DNA from 2 places in the Streptomyces sp. NPDC096132 genome. Region 1 is predicted to be linked to the other one. Evidence: riboswitches for the same ligand, from Rfam matches in the RefSeq annotation. Region 1 holds a riboswitch; the other holds the start of a gene.
The links. Region 1 has a riboswitch for cyclic di-AMP ahead of ACIRF9_RS37410 (C40 family peptidase). Riboswitches for the same ligand answer to the same signal wherever they lie in the genome.

Region 1 (5,165 bases):
ATGGCCCAGCTCATGTACCTGGAGCACAAGGACCCGGACCGGGACATCGCGCTCTACATCAACTCTCCCGGCGGCTCGTTCAGCGCGATGACCGCGCTCTACGACACGATCCGGTACGTCACCTGTGACGTGGAGACGACCTGCCTGGGCCAGGCCGGCTCGTCCGCGGCGGTGCTGCTGGCGGCGGGCGCCCCCGGCAAGCGGTTCGCGCTGCCGGGCGCCCGGATGGTGATCCAGCAGCCGGCGCTGCCCGAACCGGTCGAGGGGCAGGCCAGCGACCTGGCCATCCAGGCCGATGAGCTGGCCCGCACCCGGGACCTGCTGGAGGAGATGCTCGTACGGCACACCGGCCGCAGCCCCGGACAGGTGACCGCGGACATCGAGCGCGACCTGATCCTGACGGCGCCCGGGGCCGTGGAGTACGGCCTGATCGACGGGGTCGTCCCCAGCCGCCGGGACCTGTCCGGCGGACGCGGTGGGCGGTGAGCCGCCGATGCTGCCTCCCGAGCTGCCGCCGCTGCCCGCGCTCACCCGCGCCGAGGCCGAGCTGATCGACCGTTATCTGGACGTGGTGGACCTGCTCGGGCGGATCAACCCCGCGCATCACGGGGACACGTACCGCGGGCTGAGGGCCGCCCAGGCGCTGGTGGCGAGGGCGGCGGAGCTGCGCGACGCGCTGACGCTGATGCACCAGCGGGGCGAGAGCGAGCTGCACGCGCCGACCCTCGCGCGGGCGCTGCGCGTGCTGGACGGGGAGCGCCGTACGGCGCGCGTCACGGTGCCTCCGCTCTCCGACAGTTGACCCACGGTCGTCCGGCCCTGAGCGCCCGCGTCACGAACGCGACGTCCGGGCCGGAGTTGAAACGCACCAGACGGGTTACCCCCGTTCGGCGGAGCGGCGGCTCCTTTTGCGAGCGCGCGCATTGTGCCGAAGGCGCCGTTTCCCGGGGCGGCTCAAGGGGTAGCGGCGCAGGTCGGGGGGTCTTTGGCACCCTTGACTCCTGATCGCCCATCAGGGTGTCCACCCGAACGGGTGAGTGGTGAGTAACCCCACAAATCCCCGGTTGCGTTGGGATTTTTGGTCAACGGTGAGTCAAGATCCGTGTCTGACGACAAGTCCCCGCCACAAGCGGCGGGGCGGTCCGGGCGGACGCCGAGTCCTGCCGCTGCCCGGATTGACCGGTCGACAGAAGTGCATCGGCAGGAGTGGAGGACCCAAGCACGACGGGTCGCCGGAACGGTCACGCCATGACCGGGTCGAGCAGCCCTTGGGGTGAAGCCGCGCGAGCGGCCGGGCACCTTTGTCAGCCCGAATCCGACAGGTCATCCTTCACAGGCGGTTGACGAAGGGTTGCGCATGACTGCGCTCAATCGTGTCCCGTCGCTCATGGCCCGGGCCGGTACGGCCTCGGCCTTCGCCATCGCCGCCGTGGGCGGCTCGATCGTGATCCCCGGGGTCGCCTCCGACGCGGCGGCCGCCACCCCGGCGACGAAGGCACTTCAGGTCGCGGCCTCCAAGAAGGGCTCCCCGTACAAGTACGGGGCCACCGGACCGAAGAGGTTCGACTGCTCGGGTCTCACGCTGTACTCGTACAAGAAGGCGGGCAAGACCCTGCCGCGTACGGCGGCGCAGCAGTACAACAAGACCCGCCACATCTCGGCCTCCAACCGCAAGGCCGGCGACCTCGTGTTCTTCCACTCGGGGTCGTACGTGTACCACGTCGGGATCTACGCGGGTAAGGGCAAGATCTGGCACTCGCCGAAGACCGGTGACGTGGTGAAGCTGCAGAAGATCTGGACCAAGAGCGTCTGGTACGGCCGGGTCCGCTGACCCCCGTTGTCCTCCCGGGCGGTGACGGCGTCCCTGACGCGTCGTCACCGGCCCGGGAGCTCTCCCGCCGGTGGGGTGGTCAGGGCCCCGGCCACCGGCTCCGCCGGGACGGTCCACGGCAGCTCGACCGTGACCGTCTTGCCGCCCTCGCGCGTGGGGCGGACTCTGAGCTTGCCGCCGTACTCGGCGGTCAGCCAGCGAATGATCACCAGGCCTCGGCCGTTGTCCTGCTGGACGGCGGCCGGCAGTCGTTTGGGGAAGCGCGGGTGGCTGTCGGTGACGCCGATCAGCAGGCGTTCGTCACGGTCGAGGACCAGGGACACCGTGAAGGTGGGTGACTGCCCGAAGGTGTGCTGTACGGCGTTGGTGGCGAGTTCGGAAACGATCAGCCGGATGGTGTCGGCCGCCTCGCTGTCCGCCGGCAGACCCCATTCGACGAGGGTGCCGGCCACGAAGCCGCGGGCCGTGGAGACCGAGGCGGGATCGCTCGGCAGAGTGACGGATGCTTCCAGATGGTCTGCCATGGCGACCTCGTCCCTTTCCCACGGGACCGGAGTCCGACACGCTGCGGATGGTTCGAGTACGGTCCCGGACTGGTGCTTCTTCGCCAGACTGCCATTACCGCGCCGGTCACGGGTGGCGATCCACCAAGATATGCATATATCTGTCGCCCAATGCGGTGAACTCTGCCACGGCAGAGCGTTTTTGGACGGCCCCCGAGGAGTAAGGAGGAGCCCATGCAGCACGGTCCCGCGGTGCGCCGCCGGAAGCTGGGCGCCGAACTGCGCAGTCTGCGCGCCCGGGCGGGGCTCACCAGCGGTGAGGCGGCCCGGCTCGTCGGCTGGCACCAGTCCAAGGTGAGCCGCATCGAGACCGGCACCAGTGGTACGAAACCGGCCGATGTACGGTTACTTCTCGACGCCTACGGGGTGACCGACCCGCAACTGCGGGAGCTGATGCTGGCGTTGGCCGGCTCGGAGGAGAGCGGCGGCCGGGACCACTGGTGGCACGCCTACCGCGGGGTCCTGCCGGCCGCCTACCGGGACTTCATCAGCCTGGAGTCGCAGGCCGGAGCGATGCGCACGCTGGAGACGACCGTGGTCCCGGGACTGCTGCAGACGCCCGAGTACGCGCGCGCCGTGACCCGGGCGGCGGTGGAGGGCGCGGACGAGGACCAGCTGGACACGCTGGTGGAGGTGCGGATCGCCCGCCAGGACGTCCTGCGCAGGCAGCCGCCGCTGCGGCTGAGCGCGGTGCTGGACGAGGCGGTGCTGCGGCGGGAGGTGGGCGGCCCCGAGGTCATGGCCCGTCAGCTTCTTCGGCTGACGGAGGCGGCCCGGCTGCCCCAAGTGCGCTTGCAGGTCCTGCCGTTCGCGGCCGGCGCCCATATCGGAGTGACCGGCCCTTTCGTTATCTTCTCATTTTCGAGCGGTTCCGATCTGGACGTGGTTGTTCTCGACCACTTGACGAGTAGCCTCTATCTCGAACGGAAAGAAGACCTCGAGGCCTACACCGAGGCCTTCAACGCCCTTCGGGCCCATGCCCTTTCGCCCGAGGAAACACTGGAATACATCGCCGCGATAGCTGACGGCGCGTAGGGAGGCACCATGTCTGCACTGCCTCGGAACGTACCCCGCAGCACCGATCCCCACGCTCTCCCGGAGGTGCGGTGGCTGCGCAGCAGCTACAGCACGGGAGCGAACAACTGCGTGGAAACGGCCCGGCCGGCCTCCGGGCCCTGGGCCGGGCTGCTCGCCGTACGCGACTCCAAGGACCCGTCCGGGCCCGCCCTGCTCTTCTCCCCCGAGAGCTGGTCGGGATTCACGGCCGCGTTCCGCTGACCACGGCGTCGAACACCGTCGCCTGATCACCGTCATCCGCCATCAGGGGCGACCCACGGCCGTGTCACGCCGACTCATGGTCGTGTCTCCCCGATCACCCGTACAGCGCGTTCCAGCTCGGCCCCGGAGAGGTCCGCGCGGGCGGTCAGCCTGAGGCGCGAGATGCCGTCGGGCACGGAGGGAGGACGGAAGCAGCCCACGGCCAGCCCTGCCGACCGGCAGTCCGCCGCCCATCGCACGGCCCCCTCCGGGGACGGCGCACGCACGGAGACGACCGCGGCGTCCGGACGTACCGCTTCCAGGCCCTCGGCCGTCAGCCGGGAGTGCAGCTCGGCCGCCACCGCACGCGCGCGCGCCGCCCGCTGCGGCTCCCTGCGCAGCAGCCTCAGCGCGGCCAGTGCCGCGCCCGCCGCCGCCGGGGCCAGTCCGGTGTCGAAGATGAACGTCCGGGCCGCGTTGACCAGATGGTCGATCACGCGCGCGGGACCCAGCACGGCCCCGCCCTGGCTGCCGAGCGACTTCGACAGCGTCACCGTGACGACGACGTCCTCGGCGCCCGCGAGACCCGCCGCGTACGGGGCACCGCGCCCGCCGTCGCCGAGCACACCCAGCCCATGGGCGTCGTCCACCACGAGCCCGGCGCCGTGCTCCCGGCAGGCGGCCGCGAGTCCGGCCAGCGGGGCGGCGTCGCCGTCGACCGAGAAGACCGTGTCGGAGACCGCCACGGCCGGGCCGTCGTGCGTGCCGAGGGCCTTGCGCACGGCGTCCAGGTCGGCGTGCGCGACGACCTGGGTGGTGCCCCGGGCCAGCCGGCAGCCGTCGATGAGCGAGGCGTGGTTGCCCGCGTCGGAGACGATCAGGGAGCCGTGCGGGGCCAGCGCGGTGACCGCGGCGAGGTTGGCGGCGTACCCCGAGGAGAAGACCAGGGCCGCCTCCACCCCGCAGAAGTCGGCGAGCTCGCGCTCGAGCTCGGTGTGCAGTTCGGTGGTGCCGGTGACCAGCCGCGAGCCGGTCGCGCCGCCGCCCCAGGTCCGCGCGGCCGCCGCGGCGCCCTCCGTGATCTCCGGGTGCCGGGACAGGCCCAGGTAGTCGTTGCTCGCGAGATCGAGCAGCGGAGAGTCGGACGGGCGGGGGCGCAGCGTCCGTACGAGTCCGGCCCGGCGGCGCAGTTCCGCCTGTTCGTCGATCCAGCCGAACGCCATGGGTCCTCCGGTGCTTTTGTAGGTAGCGGACAGACACTAGCGGCAGCAATCGCTACCCACGGTGTGGCAATACCCACACGTCGAACCGGGTGTGTTGTGTGATCCCTACCTTGGCCCGAGGCGGGTCGGTAGGACAGGATCGGCTCTCATGGACCTGCTGAACACGCTGGTGGACAAGGGGCTTCGGCGCGAGCTGCCGACCCGCGAGGAAGCGCTGGCCGTCCTCGCCACTTCCGACGACGACGTGCTGGACGTGGTGGCCGCGGCCGGGAAGGTGCGCCGGCACTGGTT
Region 2 (5,165 bases), on a different contig from region 1:
GTCAGCAGCACCGGCCACAGCACGGCCGACAGGGCCAGCGACGCCCACGCGAGGGACTGCCAGCCGAGCGCCGAGACCCGTGTGCCGAGGACGGTCGTGGCGGCCACGGCGGTCAGTCCGGCCGGCGTGCCCGCCTCCGCGAGCCACCGCTCGCGCTCCCGCACCAGGCGTACGACGAAGTCCGCGCCCAGCGCCACCCAGGCGGCGCCGGCCAGCGCCAGCGCGACGCGGGACAACGTCTCGTATCCCGCCAGGTGCAGTCCGACGGACAGGATGCCGGTCGCCAGAACGGCGGCCCCGGCCGCCGGCGGACGCTGCGCCCACCAGGCGCGAAGGGAGGAGGAGCCGGGCATGGGGCCGATGCTAAGGAGTGCGGAGCGGCTTGCGCGGGGGCACACGCGCGCGTGGCTGCAAAAAACGGCGCACGCGCGCGTAGTCGCACAAAACGCCTCACGCGCGCGTGCCTCGGTCTGGCCGCGGTACGCCTGCCGCTGTGACTGCCTCAGGCCGGGCGAACCACGCTGTGGATGCCCGACTCTCCGTCGTAGTAGATCGACTCCTCGCGGACGTACGCGCCCGGCTTCGGGGCGTGGATCATCATGCCGTTGCCGATGTAGATGCCGACGTGGCTGACGTCGTCGTAGAAGAAGACCAGGTCGCCGGGCTGGGCGTCGGCGAGGGAGGCGGTGGTGCCGGCGTTCACCTGGTCGTAGGTGGTGCGCGGGAGGGTGACGCCCGCGGCCTTCCAGGCGGCCTGGGTGAGGCCGGAGCAGTCGTAGGAGTCGGGGCCGGTGGCGCCCCAGACGTACGGCTTGCCGATCTGCGCGCGGGCGAAGGCGAGCGCCTTCTCGGCCTTGGTGGCGTACGACGAGTCCGTGCCGGACGACGAGGAGCCGGTCGTCTCGGAGGTGTCGGCGCTCTGCTGCTGGGCGGCCGCTTCGGCGGCCTGCTGCTGGGCGAGCTCCGCCGCCTTGCGCGCGGCCTCCTCCTGCTTCCGCTTCTCGATCGCCGCCAGCCGCGCCTTCTCCTGGGCCGTCAGCTGCGACAGCAGCTCGCGCGCGTCGCCGAGCTTCTGCTGGACCGTGGCCTTGGCGGTCTTCAGATCGCTCTGCGTGTCGGTGAGCGCCGAGAGGCTCTCGGTGGCCTCCTGCCGCTTCTTCATCGTCGCCGACTGCTCGGTGAAGTAGTCGTCGACCGCGCCCTTCTGGCGGTCGGTCAGCCGGCTCATCAGCTGCGTCTGGTCGAAGTAGTCCTGCGGGGAGTCGGCCAGCAGGAAGGTCGCCGTGTCGGGGGCGGAGGCGCCGGTGCGGTACTGGGCCGCGGCGAAGGAACCCAGCTCCTCCCGTGCCTCGTTGAGCTTCTGGGTGCGCTGGGCGACGTCGTCGAGGAGCGTGTCGACGCGCTTGCGCTGCTTGGTCGTCTTCTCCTTGGCGGCGTTGTACTTCTCGGTCGCCGACTCCGCCTGGCGGTAGAGGTCGTCGACCTTCTTCTCGACCTCCTCCAGGCTCGGCTTGCCGTCGTCGGCGGGGGCGGCGTTGGCCGACTGGGAGAGCAGGGCCACGGACGTGAGGGCGGCGGTGGCGAGGGCGGGCGTGCGTATGCCTGCCACGCGGGTGCCCGGGAAGCGCGGCTTGCGGTGCTGCGACGCCAAGGGAGGCGACTCCTTCCATCGTCCGCCTACCGGGTTAGCTGTCGGGTTCGGGCGGATGGTTCGGAAGGGCGCCCTACGGCCCTGCCCCACTGGGCGGTCGGGCCGATTCACCCCGGGGAATCGGTGGGTCCCCGGCTCCGGCTGCCGCACAAGGGCGCACCGGACTCGGCGGAGGCCGCGCGGCCCGGCGAGGTTCGCCGGTGGGGATCCGTGGAGGCCTGCCCGGCACGGTAGCCAACTCGTGTGGCCCCTGTGAAGGTTGATGGGCGATATGCCCGATACATTTTCGTTACCTTGAGCAAAGCTCATCCATGGGATCACATGCTGTGATACGGCCGCCTCGGAAGGTGAGGGTGGGCATGTTTCCCGGGACGGCTCCGCGTTGTCAGTGGGGCACCCTAGACTCGGAGAGCGATGAGCAGCCTCTTTGACGACAGCTTCCTGGCGGACCTCCAGGGCCCTCGCGGCCACGACGAGGAGCCCCCGCCGCCGCCCGAGGACGATCACGCTCCGGAGTCGGTTCCGGACGATCTGTTCGGCGGGAAGTTCGACGTGCCCCCGGACCGCGATGCCTACTACCGCGACGGCGCCCCGCGCCCGGCGATCGACGCGGCGGCGCTCCTGGAGGGGCTCAACGACAACCAGCGCGCGGCCGTCGTCCACGCCGGTACCCCCCTGCTCATCGTCGCCGGCGCCGGCTCCGGCAAGACCCGCGTGCTCACCCACCGCATCGCCCACCTCCTCGCCGAGCGGAACGTGCATCCGGGCCAGATCCTCGCGATCACCTTCACCAACAAGGCCGCGGGCGAGATGAAGGAGCGCGTCGAGCAGCTCGTCGGCCCGCGCGCCAACGCGATGTGGGTGATGACCTTCCACAGCGCGTGCGTGCGCATCCTGCGCCGCGAGAGCAAGAAGCTGGGCTTCACGTCCTCCTTCTCGATCTACGACGCCGCCGACTCCAAGCGCCTGATGGCCCTGGTCTGCCGCGACCTGGACCTCGACCCCAAGCGCTTCCCGCCGAAGTCCTTCAGCGCCAAGATCAGCAACCTGAAGAACGAGCTGATCGACGAGGAGGACTTCGCCGCCCAGGCCGCCGACGGCTTCGAGAAGACCCTCGCCCAGGCCTACGCGATGTACCAGTCCCGGCTGCGCGAGGCGAACGCCCTCGACTTCGACGACCTGATCATGACGACGGTCAACCTGCTGCGCGCGTTCCCGGACGTCGCCGAGCACTACCGCCGCCGCTTCCGTCATGTCCTCGTCGACGAGTACCAGGACACCAACCACGCCCAGTACGCCCTGGTCAGGGAGCTGGTCGGCACCTTTGAGCACCCGGTCGACGTACCCCCCAGCGAGTACGACGTGCCGCCCGCCGAGCTGTGCGTCGTGGGTGACGCCGACCAGTCGATCTACGCCTTCCGGGGCGCGACGATCCGCAACATCCTCCAGTTCGAGGAGGACTACCCGGACGCGACGACGATCCTGCTCGAGCAGAACTACCGCTCCACGCAGACGATCCTCTCCGCCGCCAACGCGGTCATCGAGCGCAACGAGTCCCGCCGCCCCAAGAACCTGTGGACCAACGCGGGCGCGGGCGCGCGCATCACCGGCTATGTCGCCGACACCGAGCACGACGAGGCCCAGTTCGTCGCCGACGAGATAGACCGACTGACCGACGCGAGCGACGCGAAGGCCGGTGACGTCGCCGTCTTCTACCGCACCAACGCCCAGTCCCGTGTCTTCGAAGAGGTCTTCATCCGCGTCGGCCTGCCCTACAAGGTCGTCGGCGGCGTCCGCTTCTACGAGCGCAAGGAGGTCCGGGACGTCCTGGCCTACCTGCGGGTCATCGCCAACCCGGAGGACTCCGTCCCGCTGCGCCGCATCCTCAACGTCCCCAAGCGCGGCATCGGCGACCGCGCGGAGGCGATGATCGACGCCCTCTCCCAGCGGGAGAAGATCAGCTTCCCGCAGGCGCTGAAGCGCGTCGACGAGGCGTACGGCATGGCCGCGCGGTCGACGAACGCCGTGAAGCGGTTCAACGCCCTGATGGAGGAGCTCCGTACGATCGTCGAGTCCGGCGCAGGCCCCGCGACCGTCCTGGAGGCCGTGCTGGAACGCACCGGCTACCTCGCCGAGTTGCAGGCCTCCACCGACCCGCAGGACGAGACCCGTATCGAGAACCTCCAGGAACTCGCCGCCGTGGCACTGGAGTTCGAGCAGGAGGCCGGCGAGGGAGAGGGTGCGGCCCCCGTCGGGCTCGCCGCCTTCCTGGAGCGGGTCGCGCTCGTCGCGGACTCCGACCAGATCCCCGACGAGGACGAGGAGGGCTCCGGCGTCATCACCCTGATGACCCTGCACACCGCCAAGGGCCTGGAGTTCCCGGTCGTCTTCCTCACCGGCATGGAGGACGGCGTGTTCCCGCACATGCGCGCCCTCGGCCAGACCAAGGAGCTGGAGGAGGAGCGCCGCCTGGCCTACGTCGGCATCACACGCGCGCGGGAGCGGCTCTACCTCACGCGGTCCGCGATGCGCAGCGCCTGGGGGCAGCCGTCGTACAACCCGCCGTCCCGGTTCCTGGAGGAGATCCCGCCCACGCATGTGGACTGGAAGCGGACGGGGGCGACCGCGCCTGTGTCCTCCGGTCCGGTCTCCGCCGTCGCCGCCTCGCTGTCCTCGTCCCGCTCGCGTTCCTCGGCCGCCGGCGCGTCCGGTTTCGCGACCCGCCGGGGCGCGGCGGAGAAGCCGGTGGTCGCGCTGGCCGTCGGCGACCGCGTCACCCACGACCAGTTCGGGCTCGGCACGGTCGTCGGCGTGAAGGGGACGGGCGCGAACGCGGAGGCGACGATCGACTTCGGGGACGCCAAGCCGAAGCGGCTGCTGCTGCGGTACGCGCCGGTGGAGAAGCTCTGAGACCTCGCGCATGAGCCCCCGCTTCCACAGCGGGGGCTCACGGCAGGGCGGGGTCGGGTTCTACGTCGGGTCGAGCCCGTGGCTGCGCAGCCACGGCAGCGGGTCTATGGCCGAACCGCCGGCCGGCCGGACCTCGAAGTGCAGGTGCGGGCCGGTGGAGTTGCCCGAGTTGCCGGAGTACGCGATCGGATCGCCGGCCTTCACGGTCGTACCGGAGGCGACGCGGTAGCTGGAGAGGTGGCAGTACCAGGTCTCCGTGCCGTCCTTCGACGTCACGATCATCATGTTGCCGTAGGCGCTGTTCCACTGCGTCCGTACGGTGCCGTCGGTCGCCGCCATCACGGTCGTGCCGTACGAGACCGGGAAGTCGATGCCGGTGTGCTGGGACATCCAGTTGACGCCGGCCTGGCCGAAGTAGGCGCTGAGCCCGCGCTGGGCGACCGGGAGGGCGTACTTCGGGCGCAGCCGCTCCTTGCGGGCCGCCTCCGCCGCCGCCTTCTTCTGCTCCGCCTCCTGCTGCGCCTTGAGGTCGATGCGCTCCTGCGTCCGGCTGGCCCGGTCGGCGAAGGCGTCGGCCTCGGCGGTGAGGGTCTCGAGCTGCGTG

Region 2: another riboswitch for cyclic di-AMP. It lies ahead of ACIRF9_RS14200 (NlpC/P60 family protein); the one in region 1 lies ahead of ACIRF9_RS37410 (C40 family peptidase).

The regions. Positions count from the first base shown of each region.
Region 1 is NZ_JBIWGA010000021.1:14,335-19,499, forward strand. Features, by position in the region: gene ACIRF9_RS37400 (ATP-dependent Clp protease proteolytic subunit) at 1-486, shown strand, start outside; gene ACIRF9_RS37405 (hypothetical protein) at 494-802, shown strand; cyclic di-AMP (ydaO/yuaA leader) riboswitch at 1,152-1,354, shown strand; gene ACIRF9_RS37410 (C40 family peptidase) at 1,358-1,831, shown strand; gene ACIRF9_RS37415 (ATP-binding protein) at 1,876-2,355, opposite strand; gene ACIRF9_RS37420 (helix-turn-helix domain-containing protein) at 2,569-3,429, shown strand; gene ACIRF9_RS37425 (DUF397 domain-containing protein) at 3,439-3,672, shown strand; gene ACIRF9_RS37430 (8-amino-7-oxononanoate synthase) at 3,747-4,874, opposite strand; gene bioB (biotin synthase BioB) at 5,023-5,165, shown strand, end outside.
Region 2 is NZ_JBIWGA010000005.1:227,978-233,142, forward strand. Features, by position in the region: gene ACIRF9_RS14195 (tellurite resistance/C4-dicarboxylate transporter family protein) at 1-353, opposite strand, end outside; gene ACIRF9_RS14200 (NlpC/P60 family protein) at 503-1,651, opposite strand; cyclic di-AMP (ydaO/yuaA leader) riboswitch at 1,659-1,832, opposite strand; gene pcrA (DNA helicase PcrA) at 2,066-4,561, shown strand; gene ACIRF9_RS14210 (M23 family metallopeptidase) at 4,622-5,165, opposite strand, start outside.